DNA from 2 places in the Agrobacterium sp. fls2-241-TYG-188a genome. Region 2 is predicted to be linked to the other one. Evidence: riboswitches for the same ligand, from Rfam matches in the RefSeq annotation. Region 2 holds a riboswitch; the other holds the start of a gene.

What was found. Region 2 has a riboswitch for thiamine pyrophosphate ahead of thiC (phosphomethylpyrimidine synthase ThiC). Riboswitches for the same ligand answer to the same signal wherever they lie in the genome.
Region 1: it holds a riboswitch for thiamine pyrophosphate, as region 2 does, so the genes downstream of both, thiB (thiamine ABC transporter substrate binding subunit) here and thiC (phosphomethylpyrimidine synthase ThiC) in region 2, are expected to answer to the same signal.

What each region holds. Positions count from the first base shown of each region.
Region 1 is NZ_JARVRD010000007.1:210,964-218,764, forward strand. It holds gene QRN85_RS19830 (thiamine diphosphokinase) at 1-303, shown strand, start outside; gene QRN85_RS19835 (ABC-F family ATP-binding cassette domain-containing protein) at 307-2,133, shown strand; gene QRN85_RS19840 (VOC family protein) at 2,220-2,612, shown strand; TPP riboswitch at 2,657-2,766, shown strand; gene thiB (thiamine ABC transporter substrate binding subunit) at 2,807-3,820, shown strand; gene thiP (thiamine/thiamine pyrophosphate ABC transporter permease ThiP) at 3,835-5,451, shown strand; gene QRN85_RS19855 (thiamine ABC transporter ATP-binding protein) at 5,448-6,167, shown strand; gene QRN85_RS19860 (M48 family metalloprotease) at 6,445-7,801, shown strand, end outside.
Region 2 is NZ_JARVRD010000007.1:330,509-338,309, forward strand. It holds gene QRN85_RS20335 (amino acid--[acyl-carrier-protein] ligase) at 1-38, opposite strand, end outside; gene QRN85_RS20340 (acyl-CoA dehydrogenase family protein) at 43-1,224, opposite strand; gene QRN85_RS20345 (acyl carrier protein) at 1,224-1,475, opposite strand; TPP riboswitch at 1,635-1,746, shown strand; gene thiC (phosphomethylpyrimidine synthase ThiC) at 1,845-3,665, shown strand; gene thiO (glycine oxidase ThiO) at 3,667-4,662, shown strand; gene thiS (sulfur carrier protein ThiS) at 4,631-4,828, shown strand; gene QRN85_RS20365 (thiazole synthase) at 4,832-5,605, shown strand; gene QRN85_RS20370 (P1 family peptidase) at 5,668-6,666, shown strand; gene QRN85_RS20375 (winged helix-turn-helix domain-containing protein) at 6,663-7,025, shown strand; gene modC (molybdenum ABC transporter ATP-binding protein) at 7,019-7,801, opposite strand, start outside.

The sequences.
Region 1 (7,801 bases), 120 kb from region 2:
GCCGTTTCACTGGCTGAAAGCGGCATCGATGTCACTCTGACATCCGGCGAGGAGGAAGCCTATCCCTTGCTGGCAGGGGAACGCACGCTCGACCTGCCGGCAGGATCGTTGTTTTCTGTCGCCGGTTTTACGGCGCTGTCGGGTCTCGAAATCAGGAATGCGCGCTATCCCCTGACGGATTTTGCGCTTGCTTTTGGCTCGTCCCGTACTATTTCCAACGTGGCGGAGGGGCCATTGCACCTTCGTCTTGAAAGCGGCAAGGCCATCGTGCTCGCCCGTCCCTATGATTTGACCGGAGCCTGAACCTTGGCACCCCCTATTCTGAAACTCGACGATATCAAGCTCACCTTCGGCGTTACTCCGCTGCTCGACGGTGCCAATCTGCAGGTGGAGCCGGGGGATCGTATCTGCCTTGTCGGCCGCAATGGTTCGGGCAAATCGACGCTGATGAAGATCGCGGCGGGTCTCGTAGAGGCGCAGTCCGGTGAGATATTCCGTCACCCTTCGGCTACGATCCGTTATCTCGAGCAAGCACCTGATTTCGCCGACTTCGAGACGGTTCAGGCCTATGCCGAAGCCGGTCTTGGCCCTGGCGACGATGCCTATCGCGTCACCTATCTGCTGGAACATCTCGGTCTGACCGGGCAGGAGCATCCGTCCAGCCTTTCTGGCGGCGAAGCTCGCCGCGCTGCTCTCGTGCGCGTCATGGCACCAGAGCCCGACATTCTGATGCTGGACGAGCCGACCAACCATCTGGATCTGCCGACAATCGAATGGCTGGAAAGCGAATTGCAGCAGACGCGAAGTGCCCTGGTCCTGATCTCGCATGACAGGCGCTTCCTTGAAAAGGTCTCCACAGCCACTGTTTGGCTGGATCGTGGCCAGGCGCGGCGTCTCAGCCGCGGGTTCGCGCATTTCGAGGAATGGCGCGACAAGGTGCTCGAAGAGGAAGAGCTGGAGCAGCACAAGCTCGGCAAGGCCATTGAGCGCGAAGAACACTGGATGCGCTATGGCGTGACTGCGCGGCGCAAGCGCAATATGCGGCGTGTGGGCGAATTGCAGGCCATGCGGGCTGAATATCGCGGGCACAAGGGGCCGCAGGGCTCGGTTCAGGCCACCGTGACGGAAGGGCGCGAGTCCGGAAAGCTGGTGATCGAAGCGGATGCGATCACCAAGTCCTATGGTGATCGGCCTATCGTCACGCCATTCTCGTTGCGTGTCCACCGTGGCGATTGCATCGGCTTCGTCGGTCCCAACGGTGCGGGAAAGACGACGCTTCTCAAGATGCTGACCGGTCAGCTGGAGCCGGATAGCGGCTGGGTCAAGCTTGGCACCAATCTGGAGATTGCGACGCTCGACCAGAAGCGTGAGGATCTCAACCCCAACGATACGCTGGCGCATTATCTGACCGACGGCCGTGGTGAAAACCTGCTGGTCAATGGCGAGTTGAAGCATGTGACCGGCTACATGAAGGATTTTCTGTTCCAGCCGGAACAGGCCAGAACTCCGATCCGTAATCTTTCGGGCGGCGAGCGCGCACGTCTCATGCTGGCGCGCATTCTGGCACGGCCGACCAATCTTCTGATCCTCGACGAACCCACCAACGATCTCGATATCGAGACGCTTGATCTCCTGCAGGAGATTGTTGCCGGTTTTGCAGGCACTGTCATCCTCGTCAGCCACGACCGCGACTTCCTTGATCGCACGGTGACTTCCACCATCGCTCCTGCCAATCCGGATGCGCCTGACGGTCGCTGGATTGAATATGCAGGTGGCTATTCGGACATGATGGCGCAGCGCAAGGGCGCCTCGGACGAGAAGCGAAAGGCCGAAAAGCAGGAAAAGGCCAAGGCTTCCGCTTCGTCCAACTCCGCTGCCGAGCCTTCGAAAGCCAAGGGGAAGCTGTCCTTCAAGCAGAAATTCGCGCTGGAAAATCTTCCCAAGGAGATGGAGAAGGCGCAGGAAGAAATCGCCCGGCGCGAGCAACGTATGGCTGATCCCAACCTCTTCACCAAAGATCCGGCGGCCTTCAATACGCTTGCCGATGAGATGTCGAAGCTTCGCCAGAAGCTCGAAACGATGGAGGAAGAGTGGCTGGAACTCGAGATGCTGCGTGAGGAACTCGAAAGCTAGACGGGCCTCATTGCGGCGACGGCGTCACGGCACCATCTATGACAGTAACGCAGATCGCGTTTTCTGTTGCAGCGGAGGAGCCAGACATGCGCATGATTTTCGTCAACCTTCCGGTCAAGGATGTCGCAAGATCCAAGGCGTTTTTCACCGCGCTTGGCTTTAACTTCAATCCTGAATACTCGGATGATCGCACGCTATGTATGATCATAGAGAAGAATATTTTCGTCATGCTGCTGCAGGAGGAGCGGTTCCGCGATTTCATCAATGGCGACATTGCCGATGCGATGCGCGCCAAGGAGGTGCTCACCTGTGTTTCTGCCTCTAGCCGTGAAGAGATCGACCAGATGATCGCCGCCGCGCTGGCCAATGGCGGGGCGGAGTGGAAGCCCGTGCAGGATCATGGCTTCATGTATGCGGGTAGCTTTCAGGATCCCGATGGCCATGTCTGGGAACTGGTCCATATGAGCGCCCCGGCCTAGACGTTGCCGTCTTGCTAATTCTCTCCTGAGGCACTACATCTTCGGCAGATCTAACGGGGTGCTTTGTTCTGACACGGACAAGGCTGAGAGGCTCTGCCAACCCGAAGAACCTGATCCGGTTAACACCGGCGGAGGGATTAGACGGCTTCCATCAAGACGCCCTTTTCCCCTTGTCGCTTGAGGAGGTGCTTTTGATGTTCCGTCGTATTTTCCTTCATGGCCTGATGCTGGCATCGGTGATGGTTCCTGGTCTTGCCGCCGCGCAGGACAAGAAGACGCTCACCGTCTACACCTATGAAAGCTTTGTTTCGGAATGGGGCCCCGGTCCTAAGGTCAAGGCCGCATTCGAGAAAGCGTGTGACTGCACCCTCAACTTCGTCGGCGTAGCCGATGGTGTGGCGCTTCTCAACAGGTTGAAGCTGGAAGGTCCATCGTCAAAAGCGGATGTCGTTCTGGGTCTCGACACAAACCTGATTGCGGAAGCCAAGCAAACCGGGCTCTTCGAAAAATCCGGGGTCGATGCGTCTGCGGCGAAGGTGCCGGGTGGCTTTCAGGACGATGTCTTCGTTCCCTATGATTACGGCCATTTCGCCGTTGTCTACGATACGCAGGTGATGAAAACGCCGCCGAGAAGTATGAAGGAACTGGTCGAGGGCGATCCGGCCCAGAAAATCGTCATTCAGGATCCGCGCACCTCGACACCGGGTCTCGGCCTGCTGCTCTGGGTCAAGTCGGTCTATGGCGATCAGGCGCCGCAGGCCTGGGCGAAGCTTAAGGACCGCATCTTGACGGTCACACCCGGATGGTCTGAATCCTACGGCCTCTTTACCAAAGGCGAAGCGCCGATGGTATTGTCCTATACGACGTCGCCTGCCTATCACATGGTGGCGGAAAATAGTGAAAGATATCAGGCTGCCGCCTTTGATGAGGGGCACTACATCCAGATCGAAGTTGCCGGTGTCTTGAAGAATGCCCCGCAACATGCGCTGGCGCAGCAGTTTCTGGCATTCGTTCTCACCTCCGGCTTCCAGGACACCATTCCTGAAAACAACTGGATGATGCCGGTGGCACCGACCTCCGCGCCCCTGCCTGCTGCGTTCTCCAAGCTGGTGCAGCCATCAAAGACCTTTCTGATGTCGCCGGAGGATGTCGCCCGCAACCGCAAGGCCTGGATCGATGAGTGGCTCGCGGCAATGAGCGTCAAGTAGGATCGAAGCAGGTCATGGTCGGACGCCGGGAAGGCCGATGGTTCATCTTTGGCGGGGCCGCGACGGTTACCGCTGTCGTCCTTTTCATCGGGCTTGCAATTTATGCGCTTCTGTCCTTTGACGTCAGCGCCGCGTCTGTTGGCCTGATCGATGCCTATACATGGCGGATACTGCGCTTCACGCTCTGGCAGGCGATGCTTTCGACGGTGCTGTCCGTCGCGCTTGGATTGCTGGTGGCCTTGGCACTTGCCCGGCAGCGCAACTTCCCCGGTCGCATATGGATCATCCGCCTGATGGCGGTTCCCATGGGCTTGCCGGTCATTGTCGGCGCGCTTGGACTGATATCGATCTGGGGCAGGCAGGGTGTCCTCAATATGCTTCCGCAGACTGCGGGTCTGGACGCGCCTGTCAGTATTTACGGTCTGTCCGGCATTCTTGTTGCCCATGTTTTCTTCAATCTTCCGCTGGCAACCCGCTTATTTCTGGCCGGACTTGAGGCGGTGCCGGGAGAATATTGGCGCATGGGCTCGGCGCTGGGCTTTGGACCTTTTGCTACATTTCGCTTCGTGGAATGGCCTGCCGTCGCACGAATTTTGCCAGGGGTCGCAGGACTTATCTTCATGCTTTGTGCAACAAGCTTCACCCTCGTCTTGCTGTTGGGCGGGGGACCTGCGGCCACGACAATCGAGGTGGCGATCTATCAGGCGCTGCGGTTTGATTTCGATCCACCGCGCGCAATCGCGCTTTCGGTGATGCAGATCGCCATGACAGGGGCGTTGCTGGCCTTGCTCGCGCTGCTACCCTCGGCCGAGCCCGACAGACAAAGCCAGAGTCCCTTGCTGCGCATGGATGGCAGAAAAGCGGGGCCTCGCTTGTGGGACAGCGCTGTCATTCTTTCCGTACTGTTTCTGGTCGGGGCTCCCTTGTGCGCGGTCGCATCTGCGGGCGTTTCAGCGGATCTGTGGCGGTTACTTTCTGCCCCCACTTTCCTGCAGGCGGCGGCGACAAGCTTTCAGATCGCGCTTTTTTCCGGGCTGCTGGCCGTCTTTGCCTCTTATGCGCTTGTGCGCGCGCGCCATGCCATTGCTCTGCGCAGAGAGGCCGGTTTGAGCCTGAAGGCGTTTCTTGTTCTGATGGGCGCAGGCTCATCTCTCGTCCTGCTTGTACCGCCCGTCGTGTTGGGAAGTGGCTGGTTTCTGCTGTTGCGGCCCTTCGGCGATGTGGCGGCGTTTGCACCTGTTATCGTCGCCATCATCAATATGTTGATGTCGCTGCCCTTTACAATGCGCGTTATCGAGCCGGCATTCCTGAGCCATGATGCGCGCACCGGCAGGCTTTCTGCCGCGCTGGGTCTTCGTGGAATATCGCGATTCCGGTTTGTTGATTGGCCGATCCTGTGGCGTCCCACCGCAACGGCGTTCTTCTTTGCGATGGCGCTTTCGCTTGGCGACCTGGGTGCGGTTGCGCTTTTTGGATCAGAGAACTTTGTCACCCTGCCTTGGCTGGTCTACAGCAATATGGGAAGTTACAGAACACAGGATGCTGCCGGTTACGCCTTCATTCTCGGTGTCATCTGCCTTGTCCTTGCCGCAGGCGGCGTTTCCCGTCGTTCAATGAAAGCAATTGTATGAAGAATCCTGCGGATTGGGGAGCCTGCCTCGACAATGTCTCACTGAAACTTGGACAACAGCAATTTTTGCTGGATTGCGCGTTTGAGCGCGGAAAAATTACAGCCGTGGTGGGGCCGTCGGGATCTGGAAAGTCGACACTGCTTAATCTCGTTGCCGGTTTTGAGAACCCCGGCGAAGGGCGCGTTCTTATCGAGGGGCGCGAGATGGCGGGGCTCGATCCGGCAGAGCGGCCCGTCTCCATCATATTTCAGGACAACAATCTCTTTTCTCACCTCGATATCGTGACCAATGTCGGGCTCGGTGTCAGCCCGTCGCTGTCCCTGTCGAACTCGGACAAAGCCGCAATCAAGGGTGCGCTTGAGAAGGTTGGACTTTCAGGCTTCGAAAAGCGCTTGCCCTCGACATTGTCGGGCGGAGAGCGACAAAGGGCTGCTCTTGCCCGAGCTCTGGTAAGGCAGCGCCCGTTGATGTTGCTGGATGAGCCCTTTGCGGCTCTCGATCCGGGTTTGCGGTCGGGCATGGCCAATTTGCTGAAGGCCCTTCATCAAGACATGAGCAACAGCATTCTGCTAGTAACACATCATCCCGATGACATACGTCGTCTGGCAGACGCCGTTGTTTTCCTCTCCAACGGACGCGTTCTCTTTCAAGGAAGCGTTCAGAATTTTTTCGATGCGACCGATATCGAGGAGATCAGCATGTTTCTCCATGTCTGATTGTTGCCTTAACGCTCGCATCTCTTCGACGTCGCGTCACAATTTCGACGCGACGCACTGTCAAGCCTTGAAAAACAGAGAGGCGATGCACCATTTTTGCACTTGCGAATTTTGAATAACTGCTTGAAGTATTATGCGAACAATCTTCCCCTCGAAACGTCTTTGCATGATGGATCATTTTCGTTGTTCGCGCATTCAAGTGCCCTTGGGGGCGTTATGGTATTCTGGTCTGCAATTAACGGATGATCAGGAACGTTAGGAGCAGACGAGCAGAATGATGACGTGTGTGAAGGCTCAGCAGAGCCACACCTCCGGTCACAATGTATGGCACAGGGGCAAGGCATTAAGAAGAGGGCTGGCGCTGGCGACAGCGAGCTTCGTGCTGTCGTCTTGCCAATCTCTGCTTAGCCCGTCCTATCAATCGACACTGAAGCCCTCGGACAATCCGCAAACCGTGGAGCAGGTTCAGAAGAACGATCCGCGCGCGCAGATGGGCGCCCGTGAGCATCCGCGCATCGTTGCCAGCTATGGTGGTGAATATCACGACGACAAGATGGAACGCCTTGTCGCGCGTATCGCCGGTGCGCTGACCGCCGTTTCTGAGAATCCACAACAGTCCTATCGCATCACCATTCTCAACTCTCCTGCCATCAACGCCTTTGCATTGCCGGGCGGCTATCTCTATGTGACCCGCGGTCTTCTGGCGCTTGCCAATGATGCTTCCGAAGTCGCGGCCGTCCTGTCGCATGAGATGGGTCACGTCACCGCCAACCACGGCATTGAGCGCCAACGTCGCGAAGAGGCGGAAGTCATTGCCAGCAGGGTCGTGGCAGAAGTGCTTTCAAGCGACCTCGCCGGCAAGCAGGCGCTCGCCCGTGGCAAGCTGCGTCTTGCGGCCTTTTCGCGCCAGCAGGAATTGCAGGCGGACGTCATCGGTGTGCGTATGTTGGGAGAAGCGGGATACGATCCCTTTGCATCGCCGCGTTTCCTCGATTCAATGGCGGCCTATGCCCGCTTCACCTCGGCTGATCCGGACAGCGATCAAAGCCTCGACTTCCTTTCCAGCCACCCAAACACGCCGCAACGCATCGAGCTGGCGCGCAGGCACGCCCGCGCCTTCGGTCAGGAAGGCCAGGTCGGCGACAAGGGGCGGGACTGGTTCCTCAATGGCATAGATGGACTTCTCTATGGCGACAGCCCGCAGGAGGGCTATGTCCGTGGCAACACCTTCCTGCATGGAACGCTCGGCATTCGCTTCGATGTGCCGGAAGGCTTCCAGATCGACAACAAGGTGGAGGCGGTTCTTGCCACAGGACCTGGCGAGATGGCCATTCGCTTCGATGGCGTTGCCGATCCCAAGCAGACCACGCTCGCCAACTATCTCACAAGCGGCTGGGTCGCTGGACTGGTTCCAGACACCGTACGGGAAACCGAGATCAACGGCCTGCCTGCCGCAACGGCACGCGCGACTGCGGATAAATGGGATTTCGACGTGACCGTCATCCGCGTCGGTCAGCAGATTTTCCGGTTCCTGACGGCGGTGCCGAAGGGCAGTCCGCAGCTGGATGGCGTCGCAAACATTCTGCGCACAAGCTTCCGCAAGATGACACCCACCGAAATTGCCGCGCTTAAGC
Region 2 (7,801 bases):
TCGAACAGGCGATCGAGAAACGATGTTTGCATATCCATGGTTTTATCCCGAGAGGCTGGTGTCCTGCTTCTGCACGAGCAGGAGATTGGCGGAGTTGCTGAGGATTCGGTCATTGGAGATCATCAGCTGTGCCGAATGGGCATCCCGAAGATGCCGCCCGAGGCTGAAGGGCGTACCGTTCTTGTAGCCCATGATGCCGCAGATCAGCATGGCATGGTTGATGATTTCCAGAATGGTTTCCGACGAGCATATCTTGACGTTGTTCATGGCGATGGCAAAGGCCATCGACATCAGCCGGTCGGGATCGTTTCTGGTGTCTTCATAGGCCTTGAGACCAGCAATGACGTTCGATTTCACAATCTGCAGCTTGCTGGATACTTCTGCCAGACGAATAGCGCCTGGAGGTGCGACACCGGGCGACTTGCGGGCAGCTGCGCGAACGAATGCCTGGGCGCGGAGGACAGCATCGGCGGCGATCCCGTACCACACACCGCTCCACAACAGGTGGGAGGTTGCCAGCATGGATTGCGCGGCGATTTCCGCAAAGGGTTTCGGGAAAATCTGCTGTGCCGGCGCTTGGCCCTTGAACAGAAATCCGTCCGAGCACGTGCCTCGCATACCCAGCGTGTTCCAGACATGCGTCTTTTCAAGGCTGTACTGGTTCTTCAGGAAAACCGTCATCACCTGGTCGGCAGGCGCAGCATCGGCATGGGCGCGCGATGTAATGAGAATGGCGTCCGCTTCACTGCCGTAGGAAATGACGGTGGCGTCTTTTTCCAGCGTGCAATTCTCGCCATCGACATGGATGGCGCAGATCGAATTTCGTAGATTTCCGCCTATGCCGCCTTCCGTCGTTGCCGAACCCAGCAGAAGCTGCTCAGCTGCCACACGTCGCATGAATTCGGTATGCCAGGCGCTCTCCTCTCCATGCTCGACAAGGCTGGATGCCTTGATGTGGTGCATGGCGAAAATCATTGCCGTTGCAGAGCAGGACTGCCCAAGGGTGCAGCAGATGTCCGCAATCTGCGAAAGGCTGGCACTCTCGCCGCCGAGATGTGCCGGAACCTGAATCCCCAGAAGCCGTTCCGAGCGCAGAGCATCGACAGCTTCCTTCGGGAACCGTGCGGCCGCATCGACGTCATCCGCATGGTGTGCGGCGATTGACGCGACCCGAGCCGCGCGCGCAGAGAGCGTGGCATTGGGCGGTGCGACGGAAAGGTCCATTACGCCGCCTCTTTGCCGTCGAGAATCGTCTTCACTGTGGTTTCGATTGCGTGGATGCTCGCAAATGACTTGCGATTGAGCATACTGTCAGGAAATTCGATATCGAATGCGTCTTCGATACCAAGCATCAACTGTACTGATGCGAAAGAAGAAAGTCCCGCTGCATAAAGATCAGCGTCGTCAGCGATTGTATCGACCGGCGCAGGGAGCTGCCCGAATTTCGATAGTATTTCACGAATTGTTGAATTCATTCCCTATATTCTCCCATATTAGCGCGTCATCATAACGCATTCTTCGAAATAAGCTGGAAAAAATAACATTCGTATAAATGGCTAGGTTAATTTGTCGTGACCGCTAAAAAGCGACCAATATCGCAACTTGACAAAAGATGACGCCGGGTCTTTCATTGCGACATTCACCAGGGGGGTCCCGGCAAGGGGCTGAGATACTGCTAGCGCGCGCAGTGACCCGTTGAACCTGATCCAGTTCATACTGGCGTAGGGACGGTGCAAACGCGGAACTGGCAGTTCGACCTCGTCGAACATTATCGCTATTCGTCCGTGGTTTTTCGTCTTCATGCTCGAACTGGGTCTCCACTGTCTTTGCTTTGGAGCCTCACGATGAACATTGTCACTAAAAATCTCTCGCCTGTCGTCACCACAGGCCCGCTTCCTGCCTCCACCAAAATCTACAAGCCGGGAACCCTTCACCCCCATATCCGTGTGCCGATGCGAGAAATCGCCGTGCATCCAACAGCCGGCGAGCCGCCGGTCACGGTCTATGACTCCTCCGGCCCCTATACCGACCCTTCCCATACCGTCAGCATAGAGAGCGGATTGCCTCGGCTGCGTCATGACTGGGTCGTCGCCCGGGGCGATGTGGAGGTCTATGATGGCCGCCACGTCAAACCGGAGGATAACGGCTTTGCGACTGGCGAGCGGCTGACACCTGAATTCCCGCTGCGCCATCGGCCGTTGAAAGCCAGGGACGGGAAGGCCGTCACGCAGCTCGCATATGCTCGAGCAGGTATCATCACACCGGAAATGGAATTTATCGCCATTCGTGAGAACCTTGGCCGCGAGGCGATCAAGGACAAGCTGGTGCGGGATGGCGAAAGTTTTGGTGCACATATTCCAGATTTCGTCACGCCGGAATTTGTGCGTCAGGAAGTCGCCGCTGGCCGGGCGATCATTCCCGCAAATATCAACCACCCCGAAGCCGAGCCGATGATTATCGGCCGCAATTTTCTGGTCAAGATCAACGCCAATATCGGAAACTCTGCGGTGACCTCCTCCATGGCGGATGAGGTCGACAAGATGGTCTGGGCCATCCGCTGGGGTGGCGACACCGTCATGGACCTTTCCACCGGTCGCAACATCCATAACATCCGGGAATGGATCATCCGCAATTCTCCGGTCCCGATTGGCACCGTGCCTCTCTATCAGGCGCTGGAAAAGGTGGGCGGCATTGCCGAAGACCTGACCTGGGAGGTGTTTCGCGATACGTTGATCGAGCAGGCCGAGCAGGGCGTCGACTATTTCACCATCCATGCGGGCGTCCGGCTGCACTACATTCCGCTCACCGTCAACAGGGTCACCGGCATCGTTTCGCGTGGTGGCTCCATCATGGCCAAGTGGTGTCTGCATCACCACAAGGAGTCCTTCCTCTACGAGCATTTCGAGGAAATCTGCGACATCTGCCGGGCCTATGACGTTTCCTTCTCGTTAGGCGATGGCCTGCGTCCCGGCTCTATTGCCGATGCCAATGATGCTGCGCAGTTTGCGGAACTGGAGACGCTTGGAGAACTGACACAGATTGCCTGGGCGAAAGATTGTCAGGTGATGATCGAAGGGCCCGGCCATGTGCCAATGCACAAGATCAAGGAGAACATGGACAAGCAGTTGAAGGTCTGCGGCGAGGCACCCTTCTATACGCTTGGGCCGCTCACAACCGATATTGCCCCCGGCTACGACCACATCACATCAGGCATCGGCGCTGCCATGATCGGCTGGTTCGGCACGGCCATGCTTTGCTACGTCACGCCAAAGGAGCATCTCGGTCTGCCCGATCGCAATGACGTCAAGGTTGGCGTGATTACCTACAAGATCGCCGCTCATGCTGCCGATCTCGCCAAAGGACATCCGGCGGCACAGATCCGGGACAATGCGCTATCGCGTGCGCGCTTCGAGTTTCGTTGGGAAGATCAGTTCAATCTGTCGCTCGACCCTGAGACGGCCAGGTCCTTTCACGATGAGACCCTGCCCAAGGAAGCGCACAAGGTCGCCCATTTCTGCTCAATGTGCGGACCCAAATTCTGCTCGATGCGAATTTCGCACGACATTCGTGCCGAGGCGCAGAAGGAAGGTCTGGAAGCCATGGCGCAGAAATTCCAGCAGGGAGGTGATCTCTATATGCCGCTGGAAAAACCGGCAGAGGGCTGAGATGGATGTTCTTATCAAGGGCGCAGGCGTTGCAGGTCTGACGGTTGCGCTGGAACTTGCGCGCCGTGGCGCCCGCGTCACCGTCTGCGATCCGGCGCATCAACCAGGGCGCGGTGCGTCCTGGTTTGCGGGCGGCATGTTGGCACCCTGGTGCGAAAGGGAGAGCGCGGAGGAGGCGGTGTTGACGCTCGGCCAATGCGCACTCGACTGGTGGGACGAGGCCACGCCGGGTCTTGTTGTCCGCAACGGCACGCTCGTCGTGGCCCAAGGCAGGGACAAGGCTGAACTGTCGCGCTTTGCGTCGCGCACGACCGGTTATCGCTGGGTGGATGAGGCCGAAATTGCGGCGCTCGAACCTGATCTCGCAGGGCGTTTTCCGATCGGCCTTTTCTTTGAGGGCGAAGGGCATCTCGATCCACGAGCCGCCCTCAATGCGCTTCATGAGCGGCTTGTCTCTCTCGGCGTGGATTTCCATCTGGGGGCAGACGTCGTTGACGAAAAAGCCTTCCCCCATCGCGTGGATTGCACGGGCGCCGCGCAGGCGGGCGGGCTTGCCGGTCTTCGTGGGGTGCGGGGTGAGATGCTCTATCTCGCCACGGACGAGCTTGCGCTGTCGCGTCCCATTCGAGTGCTTCATCCACGCATCCCGCTCTACATCGTGCCTCGCGACAAGGGGCGCTTCATGGTGGGGGCAACGATGATCGAAACGCAGGAGAGCGGGCCGATAACCGCCCGCTCGATGATGGAGCTTCTCAACGCCGCCTACGCGCTTCACCCGGCCTTCGGGGAGGCACAGATCATCGAGACGGGAACGGGCATCCGTCCTGCCTTTGCCGATAATCTTCCACGTGTCGTCGAGAAGGATGGCACGCTTTTCGTCAATGGCGCGCACCGGCACGGTTTTCTGCTTTCGCCAGCCATGGCGCAACAGGCGGCCGGTATTTTGCTTTCAAAGGAGGTTTCCCATGAAAATTCTTGTCAATGGGCAAGAGCATGATCTTGCTGCCGACCGGCTTTCGACCGTGCTGGCAGCGCTTGACTATGAAGGCGAGTGGCTGGCGACTGCCGTCAACGGCGACCTCGTCCACGCGCAGGATCGCAGCGACTTTCGCCTCAAGGAATTTGACCGGGTTGAAGTTCTTTCACCCATGCAGGGAGGGTAGGCCATGCTGAAACTCTACGAACGCGAGATTGGCTCACGGTTGCTGCTTGGCACCGCACGTTATCCCTCGCCTGCCGTTCTGGCCGATGCGGTGCGTGCCAGCAAGACGGACATCCTGACCATTTCGCTGCGACGGGAAATGGCCGGAAGCAGGAAAGGCGGGCAGTTTTTCGAGCTTATCCGGGAGCTGGACCGCAATATCCTGCCCAATACTGCCGGTTGCCATACCGCAAAAGAGGCTGTTTTGACGGCGAAAATGGCACGTGAGGTTTTCAAGACAAACTGGATCAAGCTGGAGGTGATCGGCAACCACGATACACTTCAGCCGGATGTGTTTGCGCTGGTGGAGGCCGCCCGCATTCTCAGCGATGACGGCTTCGAGGTATTTCCCTATACGACAGACGATCTTGTGGTGGCCGAAAAGCTGATCGATGCCGGTTGCAGGATATTGATGCCCTGGTGCGCGCCCATCGGCAGCGCCATGGGGCCGTTGAACGTGACCGCCTTGCGCTCCATGCGGGCCCATTTTCCGGAGGTGCCGATGATCGTCGATGCGGGGCTGGGACGCCCTTCCCATGCTGCAACCGTGATGGAGCTAGGCTATGACGCTGTCCTTCTCAACACGGCCGTTGCCGGAGCGGGCAATCCCGTCATCATGGCGGGTGCCTTTGCGAAGGCGGTGACCGCCGGGCGCGAAGCCTATCTTTCCGGTATGCTGGAGCCGCGGGATATGGCGGTTCCTTCGACGCCGGTCATCGGGACGGCGGTGTTTTCCTGAGGCGTTGACAAGAGGATGGCACGGCGAGATACCGGCAGAGATGACCTGAAAGGTGTTGCGCCGTGCACAATCTGCTGATCGATATCGAAGGTGTCTCCGTTGGCCATGTGACGGATCTCCAGCTGGGTTCGGGCGTCACGGCCATTCTGTTCGATGAACCCGCAACCGCGTCCGGTTGCATTCTTGGTGGTGCGCCGGGCGGGCGTGATACTGCCTTGCTCGACCCCTCAATGACGATAGCCAAAGTAGATGCCTTCGTGCTGTCCGGTGGTTCTGCCTTCGGGCTGGATGCGGCGGGCGGGGTGCAGGCGGGCCTTCGCGGAATCGGTCGTGGCTTTCCCGTCGGGACGACCCGTGTACCCATTGTCCCACAGGCTATTCTCATGGACCTGCTCAATGGCGGCAACAAGGATTGGGGCGTCCACTCCCCCTATCGCGAAATGGGCTATGCTGCATTCAAGGCCGCCAGTGCCAAGCCCTTCTTGCTGGGCAGCGTCGGGGCTGGCACAGGTGCGACCACGGCAACATGGAAGGGTGGGCTGGGGTCTGTCAGCGCAACGACGACAGGTGGCCACAGGATTGCAGCCGTTGTGGCCGTCAATGCATTGGGATCGACAACAGTTGGAACGAGCAGGCACTTCTGGGCCGCCCCGTTCGAGCAGAATGGTGAATTTGGAGGCTTCGGGTTGCCATCGCAGTTTTCGCCAGCCGATACGGCCATGTGCATCAAGGGCGCGACGCAGACTGCAACGACCATCGGCTGTGTGGTGACGGACGCCATTTTGACCAAGGCGCAGGCGCATCGGCTGTCGATCATGGCGCAGGGCGGGCTTGCGCGTGCTGTCATGCCGTCGCATCTGGCCAGTGACGGCGATACCATGTTTGCTGCGGCCACGGGAAAGATGCCATTGGAAAACGCGAATGATTTTGCCGAGCTTTGCCACCTCGCGGCGATGACCGTCAGTCGTGCGATTGCGCGCGGTATCTACGAGGCTAGCTCCCTGCCTTACCCGGGGGCGCAAAAAGCGTGGCGCGATCAGTTCGCTGGCGAGGCAGAATGAGTGGACGCGAATCGCCCTTGAAAACGACCCTTCGAATCGATTTTCCCTTGGGGGATCGGTTGGGGCCTGGGAAAGCCCAGCTCATGGAACTGATTGCTTTGACAGGCTCCATTTCCGCTGCCGGGCGGGCCATGGATATGTCCTATCGACGTGCGTGGCTTTTGGTGGATGCGCTGAACCATATGTTCAAGGACACGGTCATTGAGCGCCAGCGTGGCGGCAGCCAGGGCGGCGGGGCGGTTCTGACGGAGTTTGGTCAGACCTTGCTTGAGCGCTATCGCAACATGGAAAGACGCCTCGAGAATGCGTTGAAGGAAGATCTCGACTGGCTTGAGGCCCATCGTAACAAAGATCAATAGGGATCAAGCGCCGCCGATTTAACGATTGCGAAAATCGTCTGCCCCTTGGCCAGGCCCAGCCTCTCGCCAGAAAGGCTCGTGATGCGCGACGTGACAACCGTTCCGTCACAGTTCACCGCAACCATCGCTAAACCGTCCCTGAAGGGCCCGATGTCCGCAATCTGGCCCGCCAGAATATTGAGAGCGCTCAAGCCTTCAGGCCTGACCGTTGCCAGCAATACTTCGCGGGCGGGAATGTGGATACGCACCCTTTGTCCGACCCGGGCCGTCGTTGCAGGGATCTGTAACGCCGATCGACCCACCCTGACGGTGGCGAGCCCATGCACCGTATCGAATGCCTCGACATTGCCGGACAGAATGCTGCCTATGTCCCGGCGTTCAAGCTGTTCACCGAAGGTGGGATGGGACAGGATTTCCGCTGCCGGGCCCGCCGCATCGACCTTGCCGCCCTTCATGACCACGATCTGGTCCGCCAGGCGCGAAACCTCGCTGATTGAATGGCTGACATAGATGATGGGGACGCCGGTCTCGTCACGAAGCCGTTCCAGATAGGGAATGATTTCGGCCTTTCGGGCTTCATCGAGCGCCGCAAGCGGTTCGTCCATCAAGAGCAGGCGCGGGGAGGAGAGAAGAGCCCGGCCGATGGCCACGCGCTGTTTTTCGCCACCGGACAGTTTTTCCGGGTACCGTTTCAAAAGATGCTCGATACCCAGCATTTCGATGATTTTGCTGCCGTCTCCGCCAGTCTGGACCTTGGATGCAAACCAGCGACCGTA